3 regions of the Alteromonas sp. MTD1 genome follow, and region 3 is predicted to be linked to each of the others. Evidence: predicted binding sites of a transcription regulator. Region 3 holds the regulator's gene; each other region holds the start of a gene.
What was found. Region 3 encodes LexA, which represses DNA repair genes until DNA is damaged. Its sites were predicted from a motif close to TACTGTATNNNNATACAGTA; they were not measured.
Positions count from the first base shown of each region.

Region 1: the regulator LexA is predicted to act here: its motif matches at 5,476-5,495, upstream of ACGHAV_RS10685 (exonuclease domain-containing protein).
Region 2: the regulator LexA is predicted to act here: its motif matches at 8,301-8,320, upstream of ACGHAV_RS12855 (exonuclease domain-containing protein).

Region 1 covers NZ_BTGG01000007.1:67,866-78,653, forward strand. Annotated here, with positions in the region: gene ACGHAV_RS10655 (PilW family protein) at 1-815, opposite strand, end outside; gene ACGHAV_RS10660 (prepilin-type N-terminal cleavage/methylation domain-containing protein) at 812-1,441, opposite strand; gene ACGHAV_RS10665 (PEP-CTERM sorting domain-containing protein) at 2,064-2,693, opposite strand; gene ACGHAV_RS10670 (hypothetical protein) at 2,870-3,688, opposite strand; gene ACGHAV_RS10675 (hypothetical protein) at 3,746-4,738, opposite strand; gene ACGHAV_RS10680 (exonuclease domain-containing protein) at 4,799-5,173, opposite strand; gene ACGHAV_RS10685 (exonuclease domain-containing protein) at 5,253-5,411, opposite strand; gene ispH (4-hydroxy-3-methylbut-2-enyl diphosphate reductase) at 5,706-6,650, opposite strand; gene fkpB (FKBP-type peptidyl-prolyl cis-trans isomerase) at 6,653-7,120, opposite strand; gene lspA (signal peptidase II) at 7,135-7,668, opposite strand; gene ileS (isoleucine--tRNA ligase) at 7,661-10,480, opposite strand; gene ribF (bifunctional riboflavin kinase/FAD synthetase) at 10,635-10,788, opposite strand, start outside.
Region 2 covers NZ_BTGG01000008.1:265,524-276,311, forward strand. Annotated here, with positions in the region: gene cheD (chemoreceptor glutamine deamidase CheD) at 1-522, shown strand, start outside; gene ACGHAV_RS12825 (chemotaxis response regulator protein-glutamate methylesterase) at 525-1,571, shown strand; gene ACGHAV_RS12830 (hypothetical protein) at 1,626-1,862, opposite strand; gene ACGHAV_RS12835 (DMT family transporter) at 2,197-3,210, shown strand; gene ACGHAV_RS12840 (substrate-binding periplasmic protein) at 3,228-3,962, opposite strand; gene ACGHAV_RS12845 (ATP-binding protein) at 3,997-6,855, opposite strand; gene ACGHAV_RS12850 (ABC transporter substrate-binding protein) at 6,855-8,024, opposite strand; gene ACGHAV_RS12855 (exonuclease domain-containing protein) at 8,338-8,832, shown strand; gene ACGHAV_RS12860 (hypothetical protein) at 8,843-9,340, opposite strand; gene metK (methionine adenosyltransferase) at 9,636-10,781, opposite strand.
Region 3 covers NZ_BTGG01000002.1:284,339-295,126, reverse strand. Annotated here, with positions in the region: gene ilvA (threonine ammonia-lyase, biosynthetic) at 1-414, shown strand, start outside; gene plsB (glycerol-3-phosphate 1-O-acyltransferase PlsB) at 599-3,052, opposite strand; gene ACGHAV_RS03965 (GNAT family N-acetyltransferase) at 3,233-3,727, opposite strand; gene ACGHAV_RS03960 (diguanylate cyclase) at 3,970-6,273, shown strand; gene lexA (transcriptional repressor LexA) at 6,367-6,990, shown strand; gene coxB (cytochrome c oxidase subunit II) at 7,574-8,737, shown strand; gene ctaD (cytochrome c oxidase subunit I) at 8,747-10,360, shown strand; gene ACGHAV_RS03940 (cytochrome c oxidase assembly protein) at 10,424-10,788, shown strand, end outside.

The sequences.
Region 1 (10,788 bases), on a different contig from region 3:
GAAAAAACCTGATAGTAATGCGATGTACTCATGGTTTTTGCACTCTCGTTAAGCAGCGCAAAACGCTGCGCTTGAGTTTGCTGTACTTCATTTTGATAACTTTTCAACATGATGGCCCAACGTAGCGCGACCACCTGCTGATTTTGCGCTCTTAGAAGGCCTAATTCATTGGCAGTTACATAGCTTACTGGCTGACCTTTTGATGATGTAATTCGCTCTGACACGCCAAACTGAACATGAAAGCTTTCCACATTGTCTAAAAGCGTTACCGTTACTGGCGCCACAGATTGGTTTTTAAGCCCCCTTAAAACACGGCCATCAAAGCCTGTACATTTAAGTTCGCTACCGCTCACAAAATAGTGGTTTACTACATGAAACTCTTCATCTGCCGCATAGCCATGACTGTTGCCCGTGCAGTCTTCTTTGCCCAATAAACTCACCACCAATTTATCGCTATCGCCGCTTGCAGCTTGAATACTGCCAAGCTCACCGCTGGTAACAAAGTCGCCCACAAGGGCAATAGGCTTGTTCTGAACATACGCCGCTTCAGCAATAGTATCGACAGAACTATCAATGGCAGCCGTAACCAAGTCGTAGCGCCCTACTTCATAGAACTCAGACGATAAACGCGCCATAATAAAACGCCCCGATTCTTGTACCTGCGCGACAGCTTGATTCAACTTATTTGTGACACTGCTGCTTACCAACACTTGAATAATGGCACCGGAAATAATGAGGCCGAGCGTAAGGGAAATCATAAGCTCGACAAGGGAGAAACCTGTGTTTTTCATCGGGGTCGATAATCCGCGCGTCATAATGTAATGTCCTTGAACACGCAGGCATTGCTATCGCCTTCTATTGGGTTGCAGCGGCTGTTAAGCGTATAGTTTTGGTTACCCGATGACGTAACCGGCCACGTTAATAATACTTCGATGCGAGAGCCTGCGCTGCATCTGTAAACATCGGCAGTGTTGTTATCATCGCAGCGAATATTTACTTTTGTCTGTGGGTTAGTTTGTACCGCAGAGCAAGACAGCGCCCAACCGTCGTAGGCGGCCATTTGCTGCTCTGTACAGGCGTTGCCTTCGCAATTGGGAATACCGGCCGGGCGACTTAAGCAATAACAACGGTAAGGATGCGAAGAGCCTGCGCAACTTAGGCGCGAAAAGTTGTAGCTGTCGCTGTTAAAATAGTCGTTGTGTACTACCATACCGTCGCCTACTGTGGCTGGCCTTGCTGCTGCACGCAAACGCTCAGCGACCTGGGCTGCAACCATTTCAGCTTGGGTTCTACTTATTGCGTCTTTGTTCGCAAACGAACCAGTAAACTGAAGCGCTGCAACACCGAGCAAACCAACGGCAAGAATAAACAAGGTTATAAGGATCTCAATAAGACCCACGCCTGTTTGCTTGCTCATATCATTTACTGACCTGGTATTCATTGCCACCCTTTCTGTAATATCACTTTGGCGAGGAAACCTTATACCCCAAATACACCTCTACCAATGTAGTATAGTAAGACAATTGGGTATGCAACTGCGTATTCTTAGTTATCAAAACGTATAATTTAAAGATACGAATAAGGTTTTTGGTGTGTTCAGAGACTGCCAGTAACCTTACTTTCCTTTCTTAGCTAAAGACTTACTATCGGCAGCTTTAATGAATAGTTGTGGGATATTTATTTTACCAGCTTCACTACATGAAAAACGTCAAGACACGTATATCAAGCTATTCGCAAGTTGCTGATAGTAAAGCACACTAGCACAAACAAAAACACCGCATTCAATGCGGGCTATTGAGTGAACTTGGAGCCGTTTTGTTGAAAACAACAATGTGGCTTTTTGCTTTTAGAAGACTTTTTCCTTATTTTTCAATGATAATTGAGCCACAAGAAAGTATTCGAATTTCTCAAAAATTTACGATTAGCTTAATATTTCAGTTGGTTACTGAGATATTTGAAAGCGCGTGTGTAGGTTTACACTAATTTTCTTTTTTTGTATTTCTTAAAACGAAAAAAGCACTGACCATTATGATCAGTGATTTCGATTTTAATAATATTTTTTACTATGCTTGTTTTTTAAATTTACGAGAAGCTAATCCCATTAAACCTAAAGCAAAAAATGCTATAGCTGATGGTTCAGGTACACTAGCAGCTTGATATTTAAAATTATCAAATTTAGTAGAAGTATTTGCTCCTCCATTAGCAGGATCGTCAACAAAAGATATCAGCTTAAATGATGAAGTTGAAATTAGACCAAAGAAACCATTAGTTCTTGGTGAACCGACATTAAATGATTGGCCATCAACTGTGACAACAGTGAAATCACTGGTAGGGTCTTCATTAGAAAAGTCAAAGCCGAATGCATTAATTTCAAAATCAAATTCAATAAACATTGTATCTGGAACATTACAGCATTGGGTAAAAAAGTCTATATGATTAGATGTAAAGATGGAAGATGTGTTAGCTACTGATAAAGTAATTAGGCTATCGTTTTCATAAATACTAAAATCGCCAAAGTCATTATTGGAAAAAACACCTAGAGTGTCTGAATTGAAATCATATGTTCCTGTTATATTCACAGCATTGATAAAATCAGCCTCATCAGTGAATATAGTAATTAATCCAGCATTGACAATTCCACTAACAGTCAAAGCGAAGCTAGCTATTAAGCCTTTTAAAAATTTATTTTTCATTTGAGTTAGCCTTTTAGTGCCTGTCCTTATAGGACAGAGGTACTTAATTAAGTTAAAATTAAACATTGCGCCCTCGATAAAGCAAGAAATACACCTATTATTTTATTTGGCAAAAAAACAACAGGTTAGAGAGTGTTGGTGATTTTAGTGTTTGACGCTTGCAAAATAACCTGACACTAAAATCGGTTACTCAAGAAACTAGGAAGGTGTTCAGTCTTGTTGCGATAAACCTCATCAATACGCTCTTTATCCAGGCTAAATGACAACAAATCTTCCGCTGTGTAGTGTTTTCTAGTTAGCCCAAGTCGCATTGCTGGCGTGGTAGGTTTAGGTTTGTTATTGCCTTTGAAGTTTCGCTTAATGGTGCGCTTTATGGTGCGCTCATTGGTCATGCAATAATTGAAATACACGCGCTTGATTTCAATGAGCTTTACCATCCATTCTGGATTGTAACCCGCGTAGGCATTCCAGCGTTTTGCATTGGTGGCACTAGTTACAGATCTCTCTAAAAGATTAATGTGTCTACTCAAAATTTGAAACCAATTATCAACACCATGAAGCGAGGCATTGGCTAATAAACTTGCCACCAGTTTTGGGTTCATGCGCTTCACATCACCTAGTGGCATCATCATTGCTAAACGTGATTTACTATTCGGGTTGATTATCCATTCTGATTTAGCATTACCGACACGAACTCGGTTTGATAATTGCGCTTCCCCAAGTGCCTTTTTGATGCCTTCATTAGTGATTTCTGGGTTTTCTTTTTTTAAGTTCGCTCTAACTTCTCTGAGTCGTTTTGATGCATCTTCATCCAGATACTGAGCGCAGCCTGTTTTCTCTACTGAGATTTGAAAGGCATAAAGCTTATTGCGTGCTATCCAATCGTTAAAAACCGCTCCTACGGCTAATTTGATACCAGAATCATTATCTGCGTATAAGTTAACTTGATTGGCATATTTGAGTTTTTGCTTAAGTAAAGCAAAGTGCGCTAACACGCTATACGTTTGCTGTACCAGTAATCCTTTTGGTGGTAGTTGGAGTTCAACAGTGCGTTAATGCTCAGGTGCCTGAACATTAACATCATCATTACTTAATACGTATTGCGCGTAGCGTCTGTAATAAGGAAATTTTTCCTGCTCCTTCTTTTCTCGATGCTCTTTGTTTATCTCTTGATAATCACTGGTAAAATCAAAATTTACGTTAGAAACGAATACAAAACCTGAATGATTATCGACGGTTGACGTGTTCACGATATGCGTAGGTTTTGGCATATTATGGTCGCCCCAGTTACTTAAATAGAACTGTCTATCTGAACTGAGACTAAGTATTCTAGTCGCTACCGCATGGTCAATCATCTGTGAGTGATAATGGTCAAAGGCTAAGGCTTGCTCGTAGAAAAAGTTGATTTTGTCGTAGATAACCTTGGCACCCAGTTTATGCTTGTCCATCATGCGATTGAATATGTCTTTATTCATTAAATCTTTGAAGATTTTAACGTTATCTGAATCTCGATAATGGCGGTTTGCAGGGTTTAATTTAACCGGTAGCTTACTATTACATGCATGACAGGTAAGAAGTTGTGAGCCTAGTTTTTCTTCCTTGATGATTTGGGTGACGGGCTTACCACCTTTTTTGAGTGGCTTTTTAACAACACGCTCAATAATGCGGTCAGGCTGCGCTTTCCCATCTAATTTGTAGAGTTCAGGGTGGTTATAAATTCCCTTGTCTCTGTTTTTACACCGAGGCTTTAGCTTTTTAATACCACGCCTATTCTCAGGGGATGTTGGGATATAGTAGGGCCGAAACGTCTTAGGTTGACCGGGGATAGCTTTATTCTGACACGTTGGCTCGACTGGCTCGCATATGGTTGAAAGGCGTTTTACTTCTAATTCAAAACAACGATTGTGGATCATGGTGGTACTATGACTACATAATTTGCAGGTGAGCAGATACTCGGATTTATCGTCACTCCATGTAAGCTTGTATTCGTTGCCCAAACCTCGCTTAAGCTCACCATTTGCTTTGTAAGTCGAATTTTTAGCCACGACACCAAAATTCTTACATTCTGGATTTTTACAAAAGTTGAATTGGGTATATAAACCCGTTTATTTGTTTTTGTAAGCACTTGGAATGGATATGGCTTTGGTTGGCGTATGCTTATTCTGTTGTGGTGTTGATTTTAGTGGTTCAACCAAATCATCAAGTAATTTGAAAAACAGCTCTGCACATAAATAAGCATCGAGTAACGCACTGTGTTTGGTTCGACTTGAAATATCAATACCGTATCGTAAGCAATCTGCATCTTGACTGATTTTTCTAACACCGAATTTGCTCTTAGCCAGTTCCATTGCACAAGTCACTTCAGCACAAATATCAGAAACCGTTGAAGGGTAATTAACTCGGTTTAACTCAGCATTTAAAAATCGTAAATCAAAGGCTGCATTGAAGATAACAAGATGGCTGTCTTTGATGAATTCAATGAATACTGATGGATATCGCTAAAGGTGGGTTTGTCCTCCAGTTCTTCATCTAGGATTCCGTGAAATCGAAAAGCGCTCTTTACAGCTTTTTGCCCTCAGGATTAATTTTGAGGCTGAACACATGTCTAGTGGGAGTGAAATCTTCATATTCTATGCACGCTAGGTCGATGATCCTATGGTTGCCTTTATGGGGATCTAAACCTGTTGTTTCCGTATCTAAGAAGACATATTTCGTCATAATTACCACTCCTATAGCCAATATTATAGGAGGTTTTGTCGAGTTTTAAATAACTCATTGAAAAAACTGACTATTCGTACACTGTTTCAGTTGTTTGAACAGGAAATCCAGCTTTCACTAGAAATTTATTCGTTATTTTTCAATTGAATAAAATAAAAAAGAGCTACTATCAAAAAATAGTAGCTCCAAGTTGACTCAATAGCCCGCATTCAATGCGGTGTTTTTTTAAAAGATATGCGATTTCGATTTATGCAGCAATTTATCGTAGCTACACCTTATTATCGTATCTATATCTTAAACCACTTGCTTGACTCGAAGTTCTTTCGGCACAGCAAACTCGACATTTTCTTCTCGTCCAGCGCGCTCAGAAGCAGACACAGCGCCCCATTCTTTCAAACGGTTCACTACGCCTTGTACTAATACTTCAGGCGCCGATGCTCCTGCAGTAACGCCAATATGTTCAACGCCCTCTAACCAAGATTTTTGTATACAGTTTGCGTCGGCAATTAAGTATGCCGTAGCACCAATTTTCTCAGCAAGCTCGCGTAAGCGATTCGAGTTTGAACTATTTTGCGCCCCCACTACCAGCAATACTTGGCAGTCTTGAGCAAGGTCTCGTACTGCATCTTGACGATTCTGCGTTGCATAGCAAATATCGTCTTTACGCGGGCCATTTATCTCAGGAAACTTTGCACGCAGTGCATCAATAACATCTGCAGTATCATCAACCGACAATGTGGTTTGGCTGCAGTAGTAAAGATTTGAAGGGTCTTTTACCTCAAGCGTTGCCACATCAGCCTCAGATTCAACTAGGTAAATGCCGCCATCTTCATTGCTGTACTGCCCCATTGTCCCTTCTACTTCAGGGTGACCTGCGTGACCAATAAGAATGCATTCAGTGCCGGTTTTGCTGGCGCGCGTCACTTCCATATGCACTTTTGTTACCAGTGGGCAGGTTGCGTCAAACACTTTAAGTCCACGATCTGTCGCTTCTTTTCTTACCGCTTGAGAAACACCATGCGCAGAAAAAATAACAATGCTGTCATCTGGTACTTCATGCAGTTCGTCAACGAACAATGCACCGCGTTCGCGTAAGCCATCAACAACAAATTTGTTGTGTACCACTTCGTGACGTACGTAAATAGGTGGCTCGAACATTTCCAGCGCACGTTCTACAATGGTAATTGCTCTATCTACACCGGCGCAAAAGCCTCTCGGATTGGCTAAGTGAATTTGCATAATTAGTTTCCGTCTTGTGCAGCTGCACCTTGTTTAACGTCTATAATTTCAACGTCGAATACAACAGTCTGACCTGCCAGAGGGTGATTAAAGTCAACCGTTACAGAGTCGCCCGCTACGCTTCGGATAATGCCAGGGATTTCAGAGCCATCAGGCTGCGAGAACGCTAAAATCATCCCTTCTTCGATGCTCAAATCGGCACCAAAGCGACTTCTGTCCATATAGTGGATATTATTCGGGTTAGGCTCGCCAAACGCGTCATTCGCTTTCAACGTAAATGCTTTCTTGTCACCTTTTTTAAGCCCTAGTAAACAAGCCTCAAAGTTAGGCGTTAAACTACCGTCGCCCATTACCATTTTCGCAGGCTTATTGTTTACGCGTGTACTATCTGCTGCAGACCCATCTTCTAACTTTAAATCAAAGTGAAGAATCACTTCACTGTCTGCACCAATCACTAAAGAATCTGTCATAAATAATCCGAATACTACTTTGTGGTTTCGCTTGCACTGGCTGCGTCGCTATCTGACGCTTCGTCTTTGTCGCCGTTCTTAAACATATCAATGATTAATAACGCTGCACCAATGAAAATTGCACTGTCTGCAATGTTGAACGCCGGCCAATGGTAGTTATTTACGTAAAAATCAAGAAAATCGATGACGTAGCCATGCACGATACGGTCGTAGACATTACCTAGCGCACCACCGAGTATAAATGCAAACGCAACCGGCAACATTTTTTGCGAACGAGGAGACTGTTTCAGCCACCATAAAATAACGATACTTACGACAACAGCAATAGCAGTAAAGAACCAACGTTGCCAGCCACCAGCACTGTCTAAAAAGCTAAAAGCGGCGCCGTAGTTGTGCACATAAGTAAAGTTAAAGAACGGCATGATTTGTATTGATTGATACAAAGACATGCTGTCAATAACCGCGTATTTACTCCATTGATCTAGGATAAATGCAACTGCACTTATCCATAAAAATCGCAATCCTGTTTCGCGAAAAAGATTAAGCATAGTGGCGCTCTTCTCCTTCGCCATCGATGTTTGTTACGCAACGTCCGCAAAGCTCTTCATGACCTTCGTGTGAGCCTACGTCTTCACGATGATGCCAGCAGCGTACGCACTTAGCACCACTTGCTTTATTAACGGTTAGCCATAAACCATCAACGTCGGTTGCTTTAGCGCCTTCAGGTGCGCTTTCAACTTTCACTAACGACACACCAGATGTAATGAGTACAAAACGAAGTTCATCTTCAAGTTTCGCTAATACGTAGTACAGTTCGTCGGTTGCGTACAAAGCAATGCTTGCTTCAAGCGAACCACCTAGCTCACCGTCTTTACGTGCTTGTTCCATGGCTTGGTTTGCCGCGTCTTTAACACTTAGTACTTGATGCCAAAGTTCGTCGTTAAACGTATCGCTTTGCGTAAAGTTGTCAAAGCCATCATACCAAGTTTCAGTAAATACAAACTCACTACGCTCACCAGGAAGTGTTTCCCAAATTTCTTGCGCGGTAAAGCTTGTGATCGGAGCCATCCAACGAACCAGCGCCTCAACAATGTGATACATCGCTGTTTGACAAGAGCGGCGCGCAAGACCATCGGCTTTAGCGGTATACTGACGGTCTTTAATTACGTCTAAGTAGAAAGAGCCAAGCTCAATTGAACAGAAATGCATAAGCTTTTGTGTTACCACAAGCAGGTCGTACTTTTCATACGCTTCAATAAGCTCTGCCTGAAGTGCCTTGGCACGCGCTACAATCCAGCGGTCTAGCGCTACCATTTCATCTTCTGCTACTGCGTCCTCTACGCTAAAACCGTTAAGGTTGGCCAGTAGGAATCGAGCGGTGTTGCGTACACGTCGGTATGAATCAGCGGCACGCTTTAAAATTTCATCAGATACTGCGATTTCACCGCGGTAATCTGTAGAAGCAACCCACAAACGTAAAATGTCTGCACCTAGCTTATTAGTGACTTCTTGTGGCGCAACAACGTTACCCACCGATTTCGACATTTTTCTACCGTGAGCATCTACGGTGAAACCGTGTGTTAGCACTTCTTTATATGGCGCGTGACCATGCATAGCGGTTGATGACATAAGCGACGACATGAACCAACCTCGGTGTTGATCAGAGCCTTCTAAATAAAGGTCTGCTGATGCAGGAATATCATCTCGCTGGTCAACAACAAAATAGTGCGTTACGCCTGAATCAAACCAAACGTCTAATGTATCTGTTACTTTCTCGTAGTTATCTAACTCACTACCAAGAAGAGCGGCATCATCGAAATCCCACCACGCTTGAATGCCTTTAGATTCTACTTCAACAGCAACTTTTTCCATGAGTGCAGCCGACTCTGGGTGAATTTCACCAGTCAACTTATGCACGTACAGTGGAATTGGAACCCCCCATGTACGCTGGCGCGAAATACACCAATCAGGACGGCCTTCTACCATTTTTTCAATGCGGTTTTGGCCCCAGTCTGGGATCCACTTGGTTTGTTTAATTTGCTCTAGTGATTCTGCACGCAAGCCTTTTTTATCCATGCTAACGAACCACTGAGGGGTAGCACGGAAGATAATAGGCGTTTTGTGGCGCCAGCAGTGAGGGTAGCTATGCTCATATTTTACGTTAAGTACAAGGTTGCCCTTTTCTTTCACTGTTTCAATAATTTCATCGTTGGCTTTAAATACGAACTTGCCAGCAAATAGCGGTGTGTTTTCAAGGTATACGCCGTTGTTGCCTACCGGATTATACACTTCAATGTCGTATTGCTTACCAACGTTGAAATCGTCAACACCGTGCGCTGGCGCAGTATGTACACAGCCTGTACCAGAGTCGGTAGTTACGTGTTCGCCCAAAATAAGCGGCACTTGAAGGTCAAGGAATGGGTGATTTACTTTTAGTTTATCTAACGCAGCACCTGTACACGTTGCTACTTCGCGGAAGTCTTCAACGCCATAACGCTGCATACAGCTTTCTAACAGGTCTTGTGCAACCACTAGCCACTCACCTGACGGCTGAACTTCAACAATCGCATAAGTTAATTCAGGGTGCAGGCTAATTGCGCGGTTAGCAGGTAGTGTCCACGGCGTTGTTGTCCAAATTACAACGCCGGCTTTGTGCGCTGCTAAATCTGATTCTTCAACGCCAAATGCTTGCGCTATTTCTGCACTATCAGCCACTGGGAATTTAACGTCGATAGCGGGTGACACTTTATCTTTGTATTCTACTTCGGCTTCAGCAAGCGCTGAACCACAGTCAGTACACCAGTGAACAGGTTTAAACCCTTTTTCAAGGTGACCCGACTCAACAATTTTACCTAGTGCACGGATAATGTCGGCTTCGGACTTAAAGTCCATTGTTTTATACGGGTTATCCCAAGCACCAAAAACGCCAAGACGCTTAAAGTCAGCCATTTGACCATCAATTTGCTTTTGAGCGTACTCGCGACACTTTTGACGGAACTCAGCAGCAGTTACCTTCTTACCTGGCTTACCTACTTTTTTCTCTACCATTAGCTCGATAGGAAGGCCGTGACAGTCCCAACCTGGTACATAAGGCGAATCGAAGTCTGACAAGTTCTTCGATTTTACAATGATATCTTTAAGGATTTTGTTAACCGCGTGACCAATATGAATGTCGCCATTTGCGTAAGGAGGGCCATCGTGAAGAATGAAAGGCTTTTTGCCTTTTTTGGCTTCACGAATTTTGCTGTATACCCCTTTTTCCTGCCAGTCTTTAAGCATTTTCGGCTCGCGCTGAGCAAGATTACCGCGCATAGGAAACGCAGTTTCTGGAAGGTTCAATGTGGCTTTGTAATCACTCATAAAATTGTTTAATCCGGTTACCTTAGGTTTCACCCAATGCGTGAGGCATTGTGAAGGCGTTAAATCGTTAACTGTAAAACGTTATCTTGGATGCTATTTGATAGCAGCCCGCTTAATTAGGCTTACATAGTTTTCGTGACTTTATCACGTTTAACTATGCGAGTAACAGACGCGCTTTTGCGGCATCTGCCTGTATTTGTTCTTTTAGTGCTTCAAACGAAGCAAACTTAATTTCATCGCGTATTTTCGCAGTGGGAAAAACGGTAATAGGCTTTCCGTACAAGTCAGATGACAAATCGAAAATATGT
Region 2 (10,788 bases), on a different contig from region 3:
TCTCAGGACAAAATGTTAGTTACGGTACTAGGCTCTTGTGTCGCGGCATGTTTGTTCGACCCTCATACGGGAGTGGGTGGTATGAATCACTTTATGCTGCCCACAGTGAATAAATTGGCGGGTGAATTTGAACAAGTTCAAGGGATGGCGGCCAAGTATGGCGTCCATGCCATGGAAATCCTTATCAATGAGCTAGTGAAACTGGGAGCAAAAAAAGAACGGCTAAATGCAAAAGTATTTGGCGGGGGGAAGGTTGTGCCTACCTTTGTGCAAAACGATGTGGGGAAGTTCAATGCAGAATTTGTGATGCAGTTTCTTGAAATTGAGGGAATACCAATTGTTGCGAGTGACTTGTGTGATATTTATGCTCGAAAAGTGTACTTTTTTCCAAGGAACGGTAACGTGCTAATGAAGCGCATATACGAGCTTAATAATGCGACGATTATTGAACGTGAAAGCCAGCACCGCTGGGAATTATCAAATCAAGCGCCAAGCGGCAGTATCGATTTATTTGAGGATTAGTCATGACAATAAAAGTGTTGGTAGTTGATGATTCAGCGCTTATCCGCCAAATACTGAGCGAAATCATTAAAAGTGAGTCAGATATGATGCTGGTTGGTGCAGCTCCAGATGCGTTTGTGGCCAAAAAGCTGGTGCTTGTGAAGTCTCCCGATGTCATAACGCTAGATATTGAGATGCCGAAAGTGGATGGCTTGCGTTTTCTCGAAGTACTTATGAATGCCAAGCCAACGCCAGTAGTGATGATTTCTACCCTGACAGAAAAAGGGGCAGAGGCGACATTACGCTCACTGGAGTTAGGAGCGATTGATTTTGTTGCCAAACCCAAAATTGGTGTAGCACAAGGTATGGCGGAATATCACGAATTAATCGTTGATAAAATTCGAACGGCGGCCCGTTCTAACGTAAAGAAAGCGAAACCTGCTAAAGTATCATCTGTTAGTAAGGTTAGTTATTCAGGTACGGAAAAACTTATCGCAATCGGTGCCTCGACAGGCGGCACCGAAGCTATAAAAGAAGTATTACAAACATTCCCCGCAAATGCTCCTGCAACAGTAATTACTCAGCATATGCCAGCAGGCTTCACCTCTACTTATGCACGACGATTAGACTCTGTATGTCAAATGCAGGTAAAAGAAGCGAAAGGAGGCGAGCGTTTACTTCCCGGTCAGGCTTACCTGGCACCGGGCGATAAGCACATGGAAATTGAAAGGAGCGGAGCTGACTATCGCATCAGACTTAGTGATGGCCCACGTGTATCGGGTCACAAACCCTCTGTTGACGTGTTGTTCAACTCACTTTGTAAAAGCGCTGGTAGCAACGCGATAGGTGTTTTATTAACAGGAATGGGGAATGACGGTGCAAATGGACTTCTGGAATTGTTTAACGCCGGATGTGAGACATTTTGTCAAGATGAAGCGAGTTGCATTGTGTTTGGTATGCCGAAAGTGGCCATTGAAAAAGGCGCTGCGAAGCGTGTACTAAGTTTGGATGATATGGGTCAAGCCATTATGCAAACTGTAGAAAAACTCTCCGCAGGTAGTCGCTTATAATGAAATCAATACTTTTTGTATCATAATTATTTTAGCAATGTGTTAGGTCTGTGGTTACAAAGTGCTGTTGGGCATAAAATTAATAGATGCACAAATTTGTGGCATTTTTTCCGGCGTCATCCCTGGCTGTAAAAAGGGCTCCGATGAGCTAATTTTAGCCCTCTGAGTTTCGTTAGCGGCCATTACACTATCAACACAGTCGGCGTGAACCGAAACCCTTGTATAAAGCTCTTTCATGCCATATTCGCCAACGTCTTTAAACCAAGAGTCCGCTCTTGATCTTACGCCCATTAAATAAAACTCGCCTTCGTGCTTAATGAACGCGGGCCCACCGCTATCACCATTGCCAGAAACGCCCTCAAGTTCAAGGCCTTTGTTGCCTTTATCAAATATAAAGCGCAGGTCTGACTTCGTAACTTAATCAACGCTAAATCATTCTTTTCACCAAGCTCAATTGTGGAGGCAGTGAGAAAGGAATGTACTAATAAATACTTTTAAGTTTAACTTCGCCTAATCTGCAAAGAATGACGCCTCAGGTGTTAAGTGCATTACGCGCTCATCTTGTATAGTCGGAAAATACAAACAGCTCAGCGGCAGTGAAGCGCCTGAATAAAGAATTTACTGTATGAATAAAATATCTTTGCACAAACATTCATCCTTTTTTGTCAACGCTAATGCCAAGACGCATAACACTTCACAATTTGGCGTGCTAGCTATTGTTGTTGCTAGTTTCTTATGGGGAACTACTGGCACTGCCGCGCAATTTGCGCCCAGCATTAGCCCTTTAGCCATTGGTGCGTTCGCCATGGGCACTGCAGGAGTATTGTTGTGTATGTTTGCCTACAAACAGCTAATGCGCGACCTTCATTTATTAAAGCGCAACCCCATCGTTTTTCTGCTTGGTGCGCTGTGCGTGAGCATCTATCCACTTGCCTTTTACTCATCAATGCGGCTCTCGGGTGTTGCCATAGGTACCGTAGTGTCAATTGCTAGTGCGCCGTTGTTTGCTGCTGTGTTGGAGTTTGTCATTGGGAAAAAGCCAGTATCTAAGACATGGGTGATTAGCTTTTGTTTTGGCGCAACAGGTGTGGTGTTCTTATCCATGGGAAAAAGTGAACTATTAAATTCAGCGCCTAGTGTGGCTTCAACAAATATAGCTTTTTCTAGTATAACGTCTTACACAAATGAAAGAGTGTGGGGAATAGTGCTGGGGTTAATCGCAGGACTTACGTATGCGGGCTACTCGTTTGCAGCAAAATACTTTATCAACAATGGCGTTAATTCCAAGTCTGCCATGGCTTCACTTTTTGGTGCTGCGTCTTTACTGCTATTGCCGTCTCTTCTTTTTACTGGTGACAAGCTGTTTACATCCCCAACGAATGTGGCGGTTTCAGTATATATGGCCATTATTCCTATGTTTTTAGGCTATATGCTGTTTGGCTACGGCCTTAAAACAGTAGAGGCGAGCAGGGCTACGCTAATAACGTTAATTGAACCTCTAGTGGCTACGCTGTTTGCGATATTGCTAATAGGTGAAACATTTAAGCTCATCGGTTGGCTTGGTATGTTCTTTGTGTGTGTATGTTTGTTCATTCAAACCGTGCGCTGGCCGCTAGCTAGGCCATTCAGTAACAACTAAGGTTAGACGTCAGAACATTACAACGAGAAGTCGCTGTATTTTTTCAGTATTGCCTGAATTTGTCCTGTAGCTTTCAAATGAGCAATGGCTTCATTGATACGAGGAAGTTTATCTTTGTGACGATTATGCACGCGCAGTGCTAGTTCGCCTTGCGTGTGTATTGGTCCTAACGCTATGCCAATATCATACTTTGACGACCAGTATCGTGAAGAGGCTTCTTCCATAGTCATGACGTCAATCCGTTTTCTGCCTAATGCGAGTAAAAGCGAGCTTTCAGAATCAAAGTCGAGACGCTCGAACTGGTCTTCATCAAAATAAACATAGCCCGAAACCGTGCCTACTGGATTGCCATAAATAACGTTGACGTCGGCGTATTTTTCTTGGTTTTCAGGCATAGTGATGAAGTATTCTTTCACCGTTAGAATGGCGTCAGAAAAAGAAAAGTTTCCAACGGGGGCATCAGGTGGTAGCCAACTTTGACTAAAAAAGTCGAAGTCTAGTTTACCTGTATTAAAAGCAATCATGGCGCGCTTAGTTGAAAGCATAACCTTTTCGGTTTTAATACCCGCGCGCTGCATAATTAACGGTAGAATTTCAACTAAAATGCCGGCACGTTTTTCATCGACAGCGTTTTCGTAGGGAACCGAACTGCCCGACGTACCTAAGTTATATTTAAGGACAGTATCTGTGCAATTACCCGTTATGGGCAAAAGGCTAAGTACGCAAAAAAATAACCACGCTCGTTTGTTCATAAATACACTATATCAGTACAGCTTATAAATGCGGTTAGGTGGACACTTTGCTCTTTGCCCAGTACTCTACTTTTTTAAGCAAGTCTTCTACCTCGAAGGGTTTACTTAAATAATCATCCATTCCGGCATCAACACATCGCTCTTTGTCACCTTTCATAGCATTCGCAGTAAGCGCAATGATAGGTACGTCAACATACCTGTCGCCGGCTTCTCCCTTTCTGATACGTTTGGTGGCTTCGAAACCGTCCATTTGAGGCATTTGGCAATCCATTAAAATGACATCAAATGTCACTTTCATCTTGCTTAGTGCTTCTAAGGCCTCAACACCCGACTTAGCGCTAAGTGTGGTGTGCTGCGACAAATGCTGCTTAACAATAATTTGGTTAATATCATTATCTTCAACAACCAGAATTTTCAGCTTTTTAGTCTCGGTGCTTTGTTTTTGCTCGTTCAGCAGAATAGGGGCTATCAATGCTTCGTCGGTATATTCCATATTTACCGTGAAATAAAATGTACTGCCTTCACCTTTTTTACTTTCAAGTGAAATGCTGCCACCCATTAATTCACATAGTTGTTTTGAAATTGATAAACCAAGTCCAGTACCACCGAATTCGCGCGTAGTAGATAAATCTTCTTGGGTGAATACATCAAAAATAGTCGACTGTTTATCTTCAGCAATACCAATACCGGTATCAATAACCTTGCAGTGAATTTGAATATCATTGCTGTGCAGCGTTTCTAGCTTGGTGTGTACTTCAATTGAACCGGTGTCGGTAAATTTAATAGCGTTTCCAATAAGGTTTGAAAGAATTTGCCCAAAGCGAACTTCATCACCTAGTACAACGTTGATGTTATTAAGCTCGTTGTTAAACTGAAGGGTTAAGCCCTTGTCATCACACAGCAGTGCAAACTGGTTTTCTATGGCGTGCAAAGACTGAGCGATATCAAACGGTGCATTTTCAATTTGGAGTTGGCCTGCTTCAATTTTAGAAAAGTCTAAGATATCGTTTACGATATGAAGCAGGCCTTGAATACTGAATTTAGCGAGTGATAAATAATGGCGCTGATCGTCGTCTAATTTCGACGCTTCTAACAACTGAAGCACGCCAGAAATACCATGGATAGGTGTGCGTATCTCGTGGCTCATGCTAGCAAGAAAACTAGACTTTGACCTTGCAGAATCTTCTGCTTTTTCTCGCGCGTCTTGCAGATATTGTTCGGTAAGACGCTGTTGTGTGACATCTTGTTGGAACCCTATGTAATGAGTTACCTCGCCGTTTGTTTTTACCGGCGTTAGGTTTAATCTGTTATAAAATTCACTACCGTCTTTACGGTAGTTCAGTAGCGTTATGTCTATGGGCTCGCGCCGAGCTATGGCTTGTCTTACTTTATCTATCGACTTTGTATCTGTTGAATTGCCCTGCATTGCTCTGCAGTTATGCCCAATTATTTCTTCACGTTTGTAGCCGGTAAGGGCCTCAAATGCACTATTAACGTATATTACTGGCTGACCCACTCGAGTTATATCTGAAATGATGATGGAAACCGTAGCCTCATCCATAGCGTGTGTAAGTATCTGCACATTGCTTTCAAGTGAGCGTCGCTCTGTCTCATCACTTCCTATATACATAGTGCCACGTTCGTCGCCAAACGAGTCGGTTAACGTAGCTTTTGTCCAGCGAATAAATCTATCTTTACCTGTGGTAAGAGAAAAGTGGGTAAGCTCGTTAGAGGTGTCATTAGATAAGCGTTGAACGATAAACTTAACGATGTCTGACATCTCGACATATTGATCTTCACAAAACTGATCAAAGCGTTTGTTCGACAGCAAGACAGCATTGTTTTTGTCGACTACTAACAGCATATCGCCCATCGATTCTAAAACATTCGAAAATTGTTCATTTGATAGCGAGGCTTCCGCGAGCTCGTGCATAAGCTTGTCAAATGCATTTCTAATATCTGCCAGTTCTTGTGCTTCTTCGCTATTTGAGGAGGGAAGCGCACACTGTCCGTCGCGGGTTTTGTGTTTAATATCGTTGTATAAGTTAGACAGTGTGTTTTCCGCCAGCGCGCCGGTTTTTCTTACCATGTGTAAAATAATTAACACAAAGCCAATAATCATAGCCACGAGCACAACGCCAATCCAAGCTACGCTTTTATACGCTGCGAAGGTAGGCTCAATGCTGTAAAGCGTAAGGTTTTGCCATGGCACACTTTCAAATGAGTAACCCGAATCATTGAACTCAGACAATAACGTGTTAGGGGCAATCAGCGTTGGCTGACTACTGAAAAGTACAAGGCCTTGTGAGTCTGAAACCAGCTGATTGGTGAGTCGAGGATAAGAAGTTAGCAACGATTGCAGACTATCTACATACATCACTAATGCACCTTCAGCCACACCGCCAAGTAACACAGGTACACTGATTAATACACCGTGTTTAGATACAGATGAAAACGTCGCTGACTCGCCTAATGTAAGTTGTCGCCATGTTTTTTCTAAATTATCGGGCAGCTTGGCTTGCCAATTTTTGTCAATGATTTGGTTTCCCGCAAAATCGAATAAGGCAAATTCAACGTGAGGGGCTTGGGTAAGGTTAAGTGAGCGGAAAAACATGGGTAAATAGTTTCCGCGTTGTTCCATATCAACTAGCGAATTAATGATGATATCGTTGGCAGCAAGGTCAGCTAACTGGCGGGTGGTGTCATCCACTATATAGCTTAGGTCTTGCTGTAAGCCTTCAACTGACTGCTGTTGCAAAACTTGCGTTTGCTGAGATACGAAATGAAACGCCGCTGCAAACAAGGTGATAGAAAGCACCACGACCAACGCAATGAGTCGCGGCAACATATTTGTAAGTAATAGCTTCCTAAGTCTTGGAGGCGTTTTTTGCATTAACGGTCGTCCGTAGTGACTAATTGACCTTTATCATTGAATTTAGTCATAAAATAGTCATTTGACCACAACGCATCGTGCCTTTCTTTTGTAAACGGTGGAGAATATTGTTTCACAGCTCCGTCGAAAGTGGCCATTGTTTCTAATTTTTCGCGAACTGCACTTACCTGAACGCTATTTGCATCATTGGCCGCTTGCGCAACCATATGAGTAAGGTCGTATGCGTGCGCTAAACCCGTCACACCCTTGATAGTAAGCGGGTCGTTTACACCATACCTATTTTGATACGACGCCAGTAACTGTTTTGCATTCTCGTTTTTTTGATGATTAAAATGAAATGTCTGAAGCACTGAAATGTCGAATTCACCAATTGGCTTATCTAGAAGAGAGGTAAATTCACCCGATGCTATACCCCAGTGTGAAACAACCGGTGTCGATGTCATCCCCTGGGCTGCGAGTTCATTCATGACAACTGCGCCTTCAGGTACGTTAGTGACTAATATTATTGCATCAACGCTTTCATCTTTTATGGAAGAAATGTCTTCTGAAAAATCGGTTTGTTGCCAGTTTATCCAATGTACTGACGAAATTATTATGCCCTGTTGCGAGACTGCTTCAGTTAATGAGGCTAAATTTGAACGCCCCCATCCAGTTCGCTCTAAGACTAATGCAACACGTTTTATGGCACGTTTTTTCGCATAACCCACTAAAACGGTTGCGGCTTCAGAGTCTCGAACCGATACTCTAAATACATTGTTGGGGGTACGGTTGTTGTCTACTATTGGTGTACCTGCTGCCCAAGGCACTAGCATTAGCAGGTTTTTTTCGTGAATTACGTCTATTTCAGCTAACAGTACTGGCGTATGGACGCCACCTACGACTGCTAGTAGGTCAGGGTTCTCGCTATATTGCTTTAAGTTGTATATACCTCTTGCGGGGTTGCCTCTGTGGTCTTTTGTAACCAGTTTAAGCGGGCGGCCTAACACGCCTCCTTGTGCATTTATTTCTTCAACTGCAAGTTCTACTCCACGAGAAATAGCTACACCGCCATCAACGGCTACCGCTGATAAGTCAGCATCAACACCAATAACAAGCGGAGGTTGAGCACAATAAACGCTGTGGCTTGTACAAAGCGTAAAGAGCAATAAAACACAAATTCGTAATCGCATAGTAACCGCTATCCATAACACAACACTGTAAGTGTATAGCATTGACGCATTTCTGTTAGTTTACCTACGTACTCCTTTAGTATAGCGCCAAGCTCCTTTGTCCTATCATGCGATAACAATAATTAGTTGTGCAAGGCCGAACTGGCACGATTCTCTCATACTTAAGTATAAACTATGCATACGGTAGGAGTATGTCAGCAGTAGAAGATGGCGTGAAATGTGCGGTACACAGTTACCTATGAAGTGTTAACTCTGTAGTCCATGACCCTCCGTTATTACTGTATGTGAACATAGGTTATCTCTTGGAGTTAGGGTGCAACAAAAAACCTTGCCAACGATCATTGATGTTGAAGCCAGTGGGTTTGGCGCACAAAGCTACCCGATAGAAATAGGCATTGTGCGCTATGATGGTGCAAAATGGTGCAAGCTAATAAGGCCGTTTGATTCTTGGATGCATTGGGACAAGAACGCACAGGCGCTTCACGGAATTACTCGTGCAATGCTGCATGCTCGGGGGGCAGAGCCCGTTAGCGTGTGTAATGAACTGAATGCGTTTTTAGGCAATACTATGGTATACAGCGACGGGTGGGTGGTAGACAATCCATGGTTAATAAAGCTTTTCGCAGCTGCACAGGTAGAAATGACCTTTACCTGCCGAGCCCTAGAATATATTTTGTCGGAAGGGCAGATGAATGTGTGGCACGAAGTTAAAGCACAGCAGCTAGCACAATTAGATGTAAAACGTCATCGAGCTAGTGCAGACGCGTTGGTTATTCAACAAACCTATGCGCAAACTATGGGCTTGTAGTGCAATTTCATTAGAATAAATAGTGTACTCCAAGCGATAATGCCATATTCTCTTCCTCTCCAATTTGCCTGTGTTCTAGCTCTACCGCCATATTTAAGCCGTTACTGTCACCTAAAAGCCAACCTAAACGCGTAAAGGTGCCCACATCATCAGGAATGTATAACCACTCTGCGTAATGTTGATACGCGGTTATGTTTGCATTGTAAATGGCATACACTTTTTGAGGAAGCGATGTATCGAATTGGCGGCTAGCACTAATATAGCTTTGAGAGCCTGTAGGGTAGGTGAAGCTATTGTCGTAATAATGGGTTTCAGTTGTAGAGTGCAGTCTATAGCGGCTTTGTAAGTGCCAATTGGAAATCTTTTTACTTTTAAACTGAATAGGATTGTTGTGTGTTGTAAACCAAGAGCCACTTGCAAAAGTAATGTCGCCGTCAGCGAAAACCGCTTTCGGAGATAGAAATACAGCGAAAATAAGTATTAAGCTAAAAGGAATGCTCGTTCTCATTATTGCAGCCCAAGTGTTTAGTGTGTTTCTTTCGCTTCAACCATCCCTGTTTCGATTTCCCACTTACGGTAAGTGCAAAGTGGTTTTATTATTTGAATAACGTGTAATGCGTGACGAATGCCTGCTACAACAAACCTGTATCCTTATAAAGCATAGCCCTAAAAAACAAATAGTGGCAAAAACTTCTCAAAACTTGTGGGACGTACGGAAGTATGGTGAGTGTTGGCTGCTATTGTGGTGCTAAAAAAACAAAAAAGCTGCCATAAGGCAGCTTTTTTTACAACGTAATTTGTATCTAGACCGACGCTTTTAACGCAGCAGCTTTATCTGTGGCTTCCCACGGGAATTCATCGCGGCCAAAGTGGCCGTATGCTGCAGTAGGACGATAGATAGGACGTTCAAGATCAAGCATCTGAATAAGACCATATGGACGTAGGTCGAAGTGCTCACGCACTAGCGCAACCAGTGTTTTCTCATCTACTACACCAGTTCCGAAAGTATCGATACTAATTGACGTAGGCTCTGCTACACCAATAGCGTAAGACACCTGAATTTCACAGCGCTTAGCTAGACCTGCTGCAACGATATTCTTTGCAACATAGCGGCCTGCGTATGCTGCGCTGCGGTCAACTTTTGAAGGATCTTTACCAGAGAACGCACCACCACCATGACGTGCCATACCGCCATAAGTATCCACAATGATTTTACGACCTGTTAAACCGCAGTCTCCCATTGGGCCACCGATAACAAAACGGCCAGTTGGGTTAATGTGGAAACGCGTGTTGCTATCAATCCATTCGCTTGGAAGCACGGGCTTGATGATTTCTTCCATTACAGCTTCACGTACTGTTTCAGTGCTTACTGAATCGCAGTGCTGTGTTGAAAGTACTACTGCGTCGATACCAATCGGCTTGTCGTTTTCATATTTAAACGTAATTTGGCTTTTCGCGTCTGGACGTAAAAAGTCTAATTTGCCTGACTTACGCACCTCAGCTTGCTTTTGAACAAGGCGATGAGAATACGTAATTGGCGCAGGCATTAGTACATCAGTTTCGTCGCTAGCATAACCAAACATAAGGCCTTGGTCGCCAGCACCTTGTTCTTCCAAACTCTCGCGGTCAACACCTTGATTAATATCAGGTGACTGTTTACCAATAGCGTTAAGTACAGCACACGAGTCTGCATCAAAACCCATATCTGAATGAGTGTAGCCAATTTCCTTTACTGTATTTCGGGTCAATTCTTCAATATCAACCCAAGCAGAGGTAGTAACTTCACCACCTACTAAAACCATGCCGGTTTTAACATACGTTTCGCAGGCCACCCGAGCGCGCGGATCTTGCTCTAGAATTGCGTCAAGAACCGCATCTGAGATTTGATCAGCAATCTTGTCCGGATGCCCTTCAGACACTGACTCGGATGTGAATAAATGCGTGGCCATAAATGCT
Region 3 (10,788 bases):
GTTGGCGTAAAACTTAAAGGCGGACAGCAAGAATTTTTAGCATTGCAAAGTTCGCTTGAAAGTAAAGGCTATGATTGCTTTAACCTTACGGATAACGAACTAGCGAAGCTGCATGTACGGCATATGGTAGGAGGTAGGCTTCCCACGTCGTTAAACGAACAAGTGTTTAGCTTTGAATTTCCAGAGCGACCAGGAGCACTATTGAACTTCCTCAATACACTTGGTGAGCAATGGAACATTACGCTGTTTCACTATCGCAATCACGGTGCCGCTGAAGGCCTTGTCTTGGCTGGCTTTGATATTGCCCCAGAAAGCCGAGCTGACTTCAATCAGCACGTTGCCGAACTAGGCTATAAAGTAGAAGAAGTGACCGACAACCCGGCTTATCGTTTCTTCTTATCTCAACCAGAATAGTTTAAGCAATAAAGCACCGCTTACCGTTTTTGCTTTTTTCTTGCTTTTCGCCGTTTCACATTAAGCGCATGCTTACTGTGAAGCGGTGCAAAGCTGCCTTCTTACGTCACCAATACAAAAAAAGCCCAAACGGTGTTTTCATAACCGTTTAGGCTTTTAACGCTACAAAATACTGTTTAAAGCATTAACTCTCTGCGTGTAGCGCTACATTTTCAAGATGTTGCATCATCTCAGGCCAAATCAAGGCCATAACATCTTGGCGAAGCGCTTCGCATTCTTCTGAGTATCTAAGGCTGCCGTCTTTTTCAGTATCTAGCCAGTGATTATCTTTCAGAGCACTGATAAAGCTTGAAAGCACGTTCTTATCATAGAATTCTGGTGAGCTTAATCCGTACAATGTCGACAAGCGTTCTGCCACTTTTTTGCTTTCACGTTCTAGTGCACTTCGACTAATCACTTTTTCTTTATCTAAAATAGTAAGCACCACAGCGTAGCGCTGCAACGTTTCTTGCATGCAGCGACTTAGCAACCATGCTGAATGGAACTGCTTACAGTGTGCATCAGGTGGCAGCAACTCATCACCTTCTTGACGAAGTAGACCGTTGCTTAGCAATGCGTTAATAAGCGAGTCGGTATGCGCTAGTGCTTCATCTTGCGTTAAGTGCAAAAACAGCTCTTTTTGCAACAATGGATAAAGTGCGGCAATTAATTGCAAAATAGCGCTACGGCGAGTCCCTTTTCTTGCAAATACCGACGCCATAATAAGTCCAGGTAGCGCAAACAGATGCAAAATATTATTGCGGTAGTAGGTTAGATATACCGCTGATTTTGGCTGCGGGCCTATTAGTCGGCCATAGTCGTCCTCTTTTACATCAAAACGACCTAGCTTCAAGGTATCGTGCAGTAGTTCTTCTGCCGTCGAATCGGGAATAGTGGCGTCGTCACTAAAGGGCACAGCTTTAAACAGTTCTATGAAGTCACCTAACGCCTGTTTTAGTTCTGCTTCACTCATGGTTTGTGTTTTTGAAGACAACAGGCAAAGCGAAGTAAGTGCCATTCCGTTAAGCGCTGCAGCGCGGTTTATACGCGTCATCACATTGTTGGCTAGCTCGTTAACCGCAGGTGTAAGCCAAGCCGGTTTCTTGTCTGGATCGGCGTCTCTACAGTCACGCCAATCTGGCACTTGGCTTTCTAGGAATTGGTTAAGTTGAATGGGCTCGCCAAAGTTCACATAACCATGGCCATAGTTTTTTAACTTCTTAATGGCAGAAAATACCTGAAGGTTAGACTCTTTCTTTTTCTTCGAGCCTTTAAGCTCGTTTAAGTAGCTCTTCACTTCCATGACATTTTCATAGCCAATATACACAGGCACAATGCTCACGGGGCGATTAACACCTTTTAGCATGGCTTGAATAGTCATAGCCAGCATACCTGTTTTAGGCGGGATAAGTCTTCCGGTACGGCTTCTACCCCCTTCTGGATAATACTTTACTGAATAACCTTTGTTGAAAAGCAGCTCTAGATATTCTCTAAACACCGCTGTGTAAAGCTTGTTGCCAGCAAAACTGCGACGAAGGAAAAACGCACCACCACGGCGGAACATTTTGCCTACCGGCCAAAAGTTAAGGTTAATACCTGCAGCAATGTGAGGTGTTACCATACCCTCGTGATATATCACGTAGGTAAGCAATAGGTAGTCCATGTGGCTTCGGTGGCACGGTACATAAATAATTTCATGTCCATTAGCAGCAAGCTCACGAATTCTATCGGCATGGCCTACGCTGATACCGTTATAGATTTTATTCCAAATACGGGTAAGCAGCCTGTCACCAAAGCGTATTAAGCCTTCGCGATAGTCGGCAGCAATTTCGGTTACGTAAGACTGTGCCGTTTCTTTTGCTTTTTCGTGGCTTATCTTTTTACTGCGTGATTCTTCTGCTATCGCACGGCGAACGGCATCTGAACCCAATACACTGTTATTCAGTTCTTGGCGTTCAAGTAACATTGGGCCAGTCATGCTCTGGCGTTTGCGTTGAAAGTGAGTGCTTGCTACACGCACTAGCTTGTGTGCAATACTTTGATCGCTCCCGTGCTGATTCGACATTACGCGGGCAGACACTGCTTTAGAATAATTAATAAAGTTGTCTCGGCCTAAGAACAATACGATAAACAATTTTCTTAGCCAGCTTGGTGCGGCTTTATCAGCAATAAGATCGCTTAAACCTGGGTTTCCTTTACCTGGCGCTCGTCCCCACGTTACGAAAACGGGCACGACTTGAAGGTCAAGGTTTTCATGATCTCTGTGCAAATGAAAAAGTTCGGTAAATACTTCTTCAATATCAGTATCCTTTGCCGATGAGCGGAAAATCGGCTGCGTTTTTCTTAAAAACAGCGTAGAAGAATACTCTCTTCCGGCAAGCGCAAGAGTTTCAGTGGGGCTAGGTAAGCCCAGCGCCTCGGTCGACATTTTTAGCGCCAATTGATCGGTCACTGAGTTTGTTGGAAGCAGATAAACAATAGGTTTGTTCTTATCTATTCCTAATTCGGTTTCAACGTTTACTGGAATGCTATGCGCTTTAACCAGCAACTTAACAGGATAATGAAATACCGACAGAAGGGCTTTTCGCATCCACGACATGAATTATGTAATCCTATGAAATAAAATCTGGCGAAGTGTATCACAGTTGGCGATATATCTCGCTATTCGCACTGTGATACCTGAATTGTCACACCTGTTAAGTTATGGCTACAAATAGCCTTGAACAAGACGTTTCATGTAGGGTGTTATACAAACGCTTTTTTAAGCCGAATAACTACGTTATAACGCATGGGTGATGTTCCAATCAGCAGCATAGCGCATTGCTACATTGCAGCGCTTATAGGCTTTACCGTAGGTTTTCATTATTTCTTCACAATGCACAAAACCGTTTTTTTCATACAAATGGATGGCTGCTTCACAACTGCTATTAGTAAGCAAAAACAATAGCTTTGTAGCAATGTTTTCAGCTTCCTTAACGACATGTTGAAGTAACGCTTCACCCACTTTCAACCCTCGTGCCGTTGAGACTACCCCCATTTTGGTAAGTTCAAACGTGCCTTCATCTTTTTTCATCAGTGCGCAGGTTCCTACCACACCCAACTCAGGGTGCAGTGCAAACCAAATATGACCGCCTTTTTCGATAATTTCACGCTGAGGGTTTGATATGACACGCTCATCAATGGCTTCTAGCTTGAACATCTCATTTATCCATTCTCGATTGATTGAATCAAAATAAGGAGCAAGCTCTAATGAAAAAGGCGCAAAAGTTAGCATGAAAATTAAACCTTTATGGGTGTGGATATAGGTAAAAATATTATCAGTGCCAAACGCTTATCACAAAACAATTACGAATTGGCATTTATCAATGAGCGATTCAGGCTAGGCGCCTAATTATTACATAAAGTTCATACTCTTAAATAAATAAGAAAAGGCCTATAAAAAAGGGGGGTAAAAATTGCGAAATCACTGCTTGTTTACTACTTTTGTGTAATATTAACGCAGTATGAGAGCAAGCAATGAACGAGAAGTCTCGGCTTAAAGTCATCGATGAATTTATGCTAGATCAAGATTTGCCGTTAGACCTAGACGATTTAATGATGGTTTTGGCTGAAGCGTTTAGGGTACCTATCGCATTGATAGGCATTATGGGCGAATATGAGGAAAAATTTAAAGCCAGTTATGGACTTGACACTACCAGTGTTTGCCGTGAACACACGCTTTGCAGCATCGTTGTTAAAACGCGAGACCAGCTTGTGGTTAGCGACGCCACACAAGACCCGAGATTTAAAGATAGCCCGCTTGTTACCGGCGCTCCCAATATTTGTTTTTATGCAGGTACACCGCTTGTTGTAAATGGTGAGGCCGTTGGTGCGCTGTGCCTTATCGATACAAAACCTCGAGAAATAGACGCAAAACATGTCAAGGCGCTAGAGCGCATAGCAACGCTTGTAAGTCAGCACATTACGTTATCCAATGAACATGAGATTCTAAAGCGAGAGCACGGCCTTATTGATAAATCACCCATTGTACTTGCTACATGGCGTTTTGATACCTCACTTAACTTGATACATATATCGCAAAATTGCGAATACGTGTTGGGCGTAGCACCGCAAGACCTGTTAAGCGGCGCTGTTCAACTAAACGATATTTTATCTAACGCGGCAGAGCAGGATTTTACGTTTACTATGCAGGCACATCTTGAGGGCGTAGAAACGCACACCTGTCGTTTGCAAATTATTTCACCTACTCGCACCATCTGGGTAAGCATGATCTCAACAGCAAGTTTTCGTGAAGATGGAACGCTGCTGTCGGTACAGGCATTTTTGTTTGATACCAGCGATCAGAAGTTTGTTGAAGATAAATTGAATAAAACCAACTCACGCATGCGCTTGCTTCTTGAAGCATCTGAGTTGGGTACGTGGGACTGGAACTTACAGGCAGATGTCAACCAAGTGAACAAACGGTGGTGCGATATTGTTGGTTTAGAATACGAGTACTACGATACAAGCTCTCGTTTTTTTAAGCAGCTTATTCATCCTGCCGATTTTATTAATGTAGAAAGAAAATTAAATGAGCATTTGAGCGGTGAAGCAAAAGTATTTAACACCACGTTTAGAATGCAGCATACCAGTGGGAAGTGGGTGTGGGTTGAAACTTACGGCAAGATTGTTGAAGTAGACGAAGGCGGCAACCCTGTGCGTGTTGCGGGTATTCACCGTGATATAACTCAGCGAATGGAGAATGACCTTCACGAGAGAAAGAAAACCCAGTTACTGCAGTTTATAAATAAAACCCGTGCCTCTTATTTGCAAAGTAACGACCTTACTACCGCATGCCAGTCAGTCTTATCAGAGCTAATTGACATATCAGACAGCCAAATTGCCTTTATTGGCCAGATGCGAGACGTGGAAACGCAGCCCAAACTCTTTATACATGCAATTTCTGAAATTGTATGGGACAGTAAAAGCTTCACCCAATATGCTGAATATAAAAAGCGTAATTTATATTTTTCGTCGTTTGACAACTTATTTGGGCAAGCCATTACGTCGGGCGAGGTGGTTATTAGTAATACCGCTGGAGCACATCCTGCTTCTAAAGGAACGCCACAAGGTCACCCCAGAATTAGTCGGTTCCTTGGTTTACCCATAAAAGTGAAAGACAGAGTAGTGGGTGTTATTGGACTTGCGAATAAATTCTCACCATACACCAACGAAGATGCGGAGTTTTTCCAGCCTTTATTAGATGCGCTTGCAGGGTTGTTCTACGCCGTAGACCTAGAGCAAGCTCGGGCCGAAGCAGAGGACAAACTACGTAAGTTAGCCATGACAGACCCGCTTACGGGGCTATTCAACCGGCGCGCGTTCATTGAGCAATGTGAGGACATGGCGAAAGATCATTGCAGTATTTTTGTTGTACTTATCGATATCGACCACTTTAAAAATGTAAACGATACCTATGGCCACGACGCTGGAGACTGTGCGCTTAAGCAAACCGCTGATATTATCAGCGATGCAATTAACGATGGAGACATCGTTGCACGTCTCGGCGGAGAGGAGTTTGCCATGGTAATTCGTGGTGAATGTGAACGTGAAGCGAAGAAGCGGTTAGACTCACTGCGGAAGCGTATAGCCGCTAAAAAAATGTTGTATAAGAAAGACACGCTGCAACTAACGGTAAGCATAGGCGTAACCTTTGTTGATGACGGTTTTAATATGGATTTTAGTGCGCTGCTGTCTTTAGCTGACCAAGCCTTGTATGACGCTAAAGCTAATGGGCGAGACAGAATTGAGTGGGCACCATTCACCAAAAAAGCCGTTTAAGAAAACGGCTTTTTTGGTGAGCGTTACTAAGTTCTTGTTATTTCGTATTAGGTGTATATAATTACAGGAACTGTATGAACAGACAGGTCTTTTATGCGCCCATTAACAGCTCGACAAACCGAAGTTTTAGAACTTATCAAAACCACTATGCAAGAAACGGGAATGCCTCCAACACGTGCGGAAATTGCCCGTCAGCTTGGTTTTCGTTCTGCTAATGCTGCTGAAGAGCATTTGAAAGCACTTGCTAGAAAAGGTGTTATTGACATTTTGCCGGGCACCTCTAGAGGTATCAAACTCAATATTCCGCTTGAAGATTCTGTAGAAGAAGATGGTTTGCCGCTAATTGGCCGAGTGGCCGCTGGTGAGCCTATTCTTGCGCAAGAACACGTGGAGTCTCATTACAAGGTAGATCCTGCTCTCTTCCAACCTCAAGCTGACTTTTTGCTTCGTGTTAACGGCATGAGTATGAAGGATATTGGTATTTTAGATGGTGACTTACTCGCAGTGCATCGCACTACAGACGTTCACAATGGCCAAGTCGTGGTAGCTCGTGTTGATGAAGACGTAACGGTTAAACGCCTTGAAAAGCGTGGTAGAGAAGTACTGCTGCATGCCGAAAACGAAGAGTTTTCTCCAATTAAAGTGGACTTAGCCTCACAGCCTTTTGCTATCGAAGGTATTGCTGTAGGTGTAATTAGAAATGCAGACTGGATGTAGAGTTTTATCCAACTAAACCCAAAGCGGCCTATTAGCCGCTTTTTTTATACCTAAACTTTTGTTAATGATTGCACTATGGTGAAGCAAGGTTGTTTTTTGACCAAACGGATCAACTGAGTGAAAAAATTTAATACGCCCTCTTTTCTACCGCGACATTGAAAAAAAAATTTCACTTTTTAGCGTTATTATAATAAGTCTCGCCGTTTTAATTTCCTATCCGTAACGTTTTAAATCATTGTATTTGATTACTTTTCTTTAGAATTGAAAATTATCTTATGTTCAAAATGGTTGTTTGAATCAAGGTTCTTTATTTTCAGCATTTGTGTTTCTTTCTGCTATTAGACGGTATAGCTAATTGAAACCAATGTTTAAATTTTAAACACTTCATTAAAAATTTAATAGAAAAGACTAGACGGCGGTGAATAATCGCGCAATTATTAGTCAGGGATTAACAAAATAATAACAATGACTCTAAATTTGTTTTACAAGTTGCAGTTGTGGGTCAACCGTTCGCAAACCATCTGGTAGGGACAGCGCGCAAGAACATTTGGCGTTAATGGTTCTACCATTACGGAGGTGCTGAGTGAAACAACTAACGAACGTCATCGCAAAAGGGGTTGCGGCATTACCCTTTTTGTTATTTTCTCATTTTCTTTCTGCGCAACAGGCTGCTGAAGAAGTCTCTTCATTGAACCTACGGCGCGGAGCAACTGACATTAGCGGGCAAGTGTACGATTTGCATATGCTGATGTTCTTCATTTGCGTTGGTATAGCTGTGGTGGTATTTGGCGTGATGTTCGCGTCTATGTATCTTCATAGAAAATCCCGCGGCGCTAAGCCAGCTAATTTCCATGAAAACGTAAAAGTGGAAATTGCATGGACGGTTGTGCCTTTCCTTATCCTTATTTTTATGGCTGTGCCAGCGGCAAACACACTGATTGCCATGGAAGACGTGTCTGAAGCTGACATGACGGTTTTGGTAACTGGTTCGCAATGGAAATGGCATTACAAGTACATGGACAGTGACGTTGAATACTATTCTTTACTGGCCACCCAGCGCGAGCAGATAGAAAACAAGTTTGAAAAGACAGATAACTACTTGCTTGAAGTCGACCGCCCCTTAGTTATTCCTACCGGTAAAAAAGTACGGTTTCTTATCACGTCTGACGACGTTATCCATTCGTGGTGGGTACCAGATTTCGCAGTGAAAAAAGACGCTAACCCAGGTTTTATTAACGAGGCATGGGCCAAGGTGAATGAGCCAGGTATTTACCGAGGTCAGTGCGCTGAACTTTGCGGTAAAGATCACGGCTATATGCCCGTTGTTGTTATCGCCAAAGAGCCCGCCGCTTTCGAAGCTTGGATGGGGGAACAAGAAGACATTGTTCGCCAAGCAAAAGAGGAAGAGCAGCGCCTACTGTCGATGAACATGTCGATGGATGAGTTAATGAAGGAAGGCGAACGCGTGTACAACACAACATGTGCAGCGTGCCATATGCCAAACGGCGAAGGGCTACCAGGTGTATTTCCAGCGCTTAAAGGCAGCAAAATGGCCCTTGAAGATCAAAAAGGTCATATTGAAATTGTGCTTCATGGAAAGTCAGGCACCGCAATGCAGGCCTTTAACAAAATGCTAAGCCTTAAAGAGATTGCAGCGGTTGTGACTTATGAGCGCAATGCGTGGGGTAACAACACGGGTGACATGGTGCAGGCGAAAGATGTCAACGACGTGGCAATGGGTAACTAGGAGCGAGTTATGAGTAAAGCAACTGACGTTATTTCGCCAGATTCATCTGTGCATCACGACGAACATGATCATCATGATCATATTCCAAAAGGTATTACCCGATGGTTATTTACCACAAACCATAAAGACATAGGCACGCTGTACTTATGGTTCGCCTTTATTATGTTCTTAGTGGGCGGTGCCATGGCCATGGTTATTCGCGCCGAGTTATTCCAGCCTGGCCTACAAATTGTCGAGCCTAACTTCTTTAACCAAATGACTACGGTACACGGTTTAATCATGGTGTTTGGTGCGGTTATGCCAGCGTTTACTGGCTTAGCAAACTGGTTAGTGCCTATGATGATTGGTGCGCCAGATATGGCCTTGCCGCGCATGAACAACTGGAGCTTTTGGATATTACCTGGGGCATTTTTAATATTACTTAGTTCACTGTTTATGGAAGGTGGTGGTCCTGCGTTTGGCTGGACATTCTATGCGCCGCTTTCAACAACCTACAGTGGCGATTCAACCGCACTGTTTGTGTTCTCGGTGCACATCATGGGTATCTCATCCATCATGGGTGCGATAAACGTTATTGTTACCATCTTCAACATGCGCGCGCCGGGCATGACATGGATGAAAATGCCGCTGTTTGTATGGACATGGTTAATCACTGCCTTCCTACTTATCGCGGTAATGCCGGTATTAGCAGGCGCTGTTACCATGGTACTTACCGATAAGTTCTTTGGAACAAGTTTCTTTGATGCTGCGGGCGGCGGTGACCCCGTTATGTTCCAGCACATTTTCTGGTTCTTCGGGCACCCTGAAGTATACATAATGATTTTGCCGGCTTTTGGCATCATTTCACAAATTGTCCCTACATTCTCGCGTAAAAAGTTGTTTGGATATGCCTCAATGGTTTACGCAACGGCATCTATTGCATTGCTGTCGTTTGTTGTTTGGGCACACCACATGTTTACCACGGGTATGCCGGTATACATGGAAATGTTCTTTATGTTTGCCACCATGCTGATATCTGTACCAACCGGTGTAAAAGTATTTAACTGGGTGGCAACGATGTGGCGTGGCTCGCTTACATTCGAAATGCCTATGATGTTTGCTATTGCCTTTATCGTGCTGTTTACCATTGGCGGTTTATCGGGTCTTATGCTGGCCATTACACCGGTAGATTTTCAATATCACGACACATACTTTGTAGTAGCGCATTTCCACTACGTACTGGTGACAGGCGCCGTATTCTCCATTATGGCTGCCGTGTATTACTGGTTGCCTAAATGGACGGGCAAAATGTACGACACTACATTAGCTAAATGGCACTTCTGGTGTTCGCTCGTGTCAGTGAACGTGTTGTTCTTCCCTATGCACTTTGTAGGTTTAGCAGGCATGCCTCGTCGTATTCCCGACTATGCCCTTCAGTTCGCCGACTTTAACAAGTGGATAAGCTTGGGTGGTTTTGCGTTTGGTTTGTCGCAGCTGATTTTCTTGGCGCTTCTTATTAAAGCGTGCCGAAAACAGGGCGAACCAGTATCGGCACAAGTATGGGATGGTGCAGAAGGTCTAGAGTGGGAGATCCCCTCTCCTGCTCCTTATCACACCTTCGATACGCCACCTGTTGTGAAGTAACTCATGCCAGCTCAAGCGCGAATTTAATCGCGCTTGAGCAAGGCTTAGTTTGGAGACTGTGTTATGTCGCAAGCAAATGCAAACAACAAAATGGTACTAAAGCTTGTTGCCATTGTTATTGGCATGTTTGGTTTTGGGTTCGCCCTTGTGCCGCTTTATGACGTGTTTTGTGATGTAACAGGAATTAATGGAAAAACAGAAAACAGTGCAGCAGTTTATCAATCTGTAGAGATTGATGAGACTCGTGAAATAACAGTGGAATTTATCACGCGCACCAACACGGGCATGCCGTGGGAGTTTCGCGCTGAAACACAGCGAGTAAAAGTACATCCAGGCGAACTGAACACGGTATCGTTTTATGTTCGAAACCCTGCCTCAAGCAATATTGTAGCGCAGGCTATTCCTTCTGTTTCTCCAGGTACAGCCGC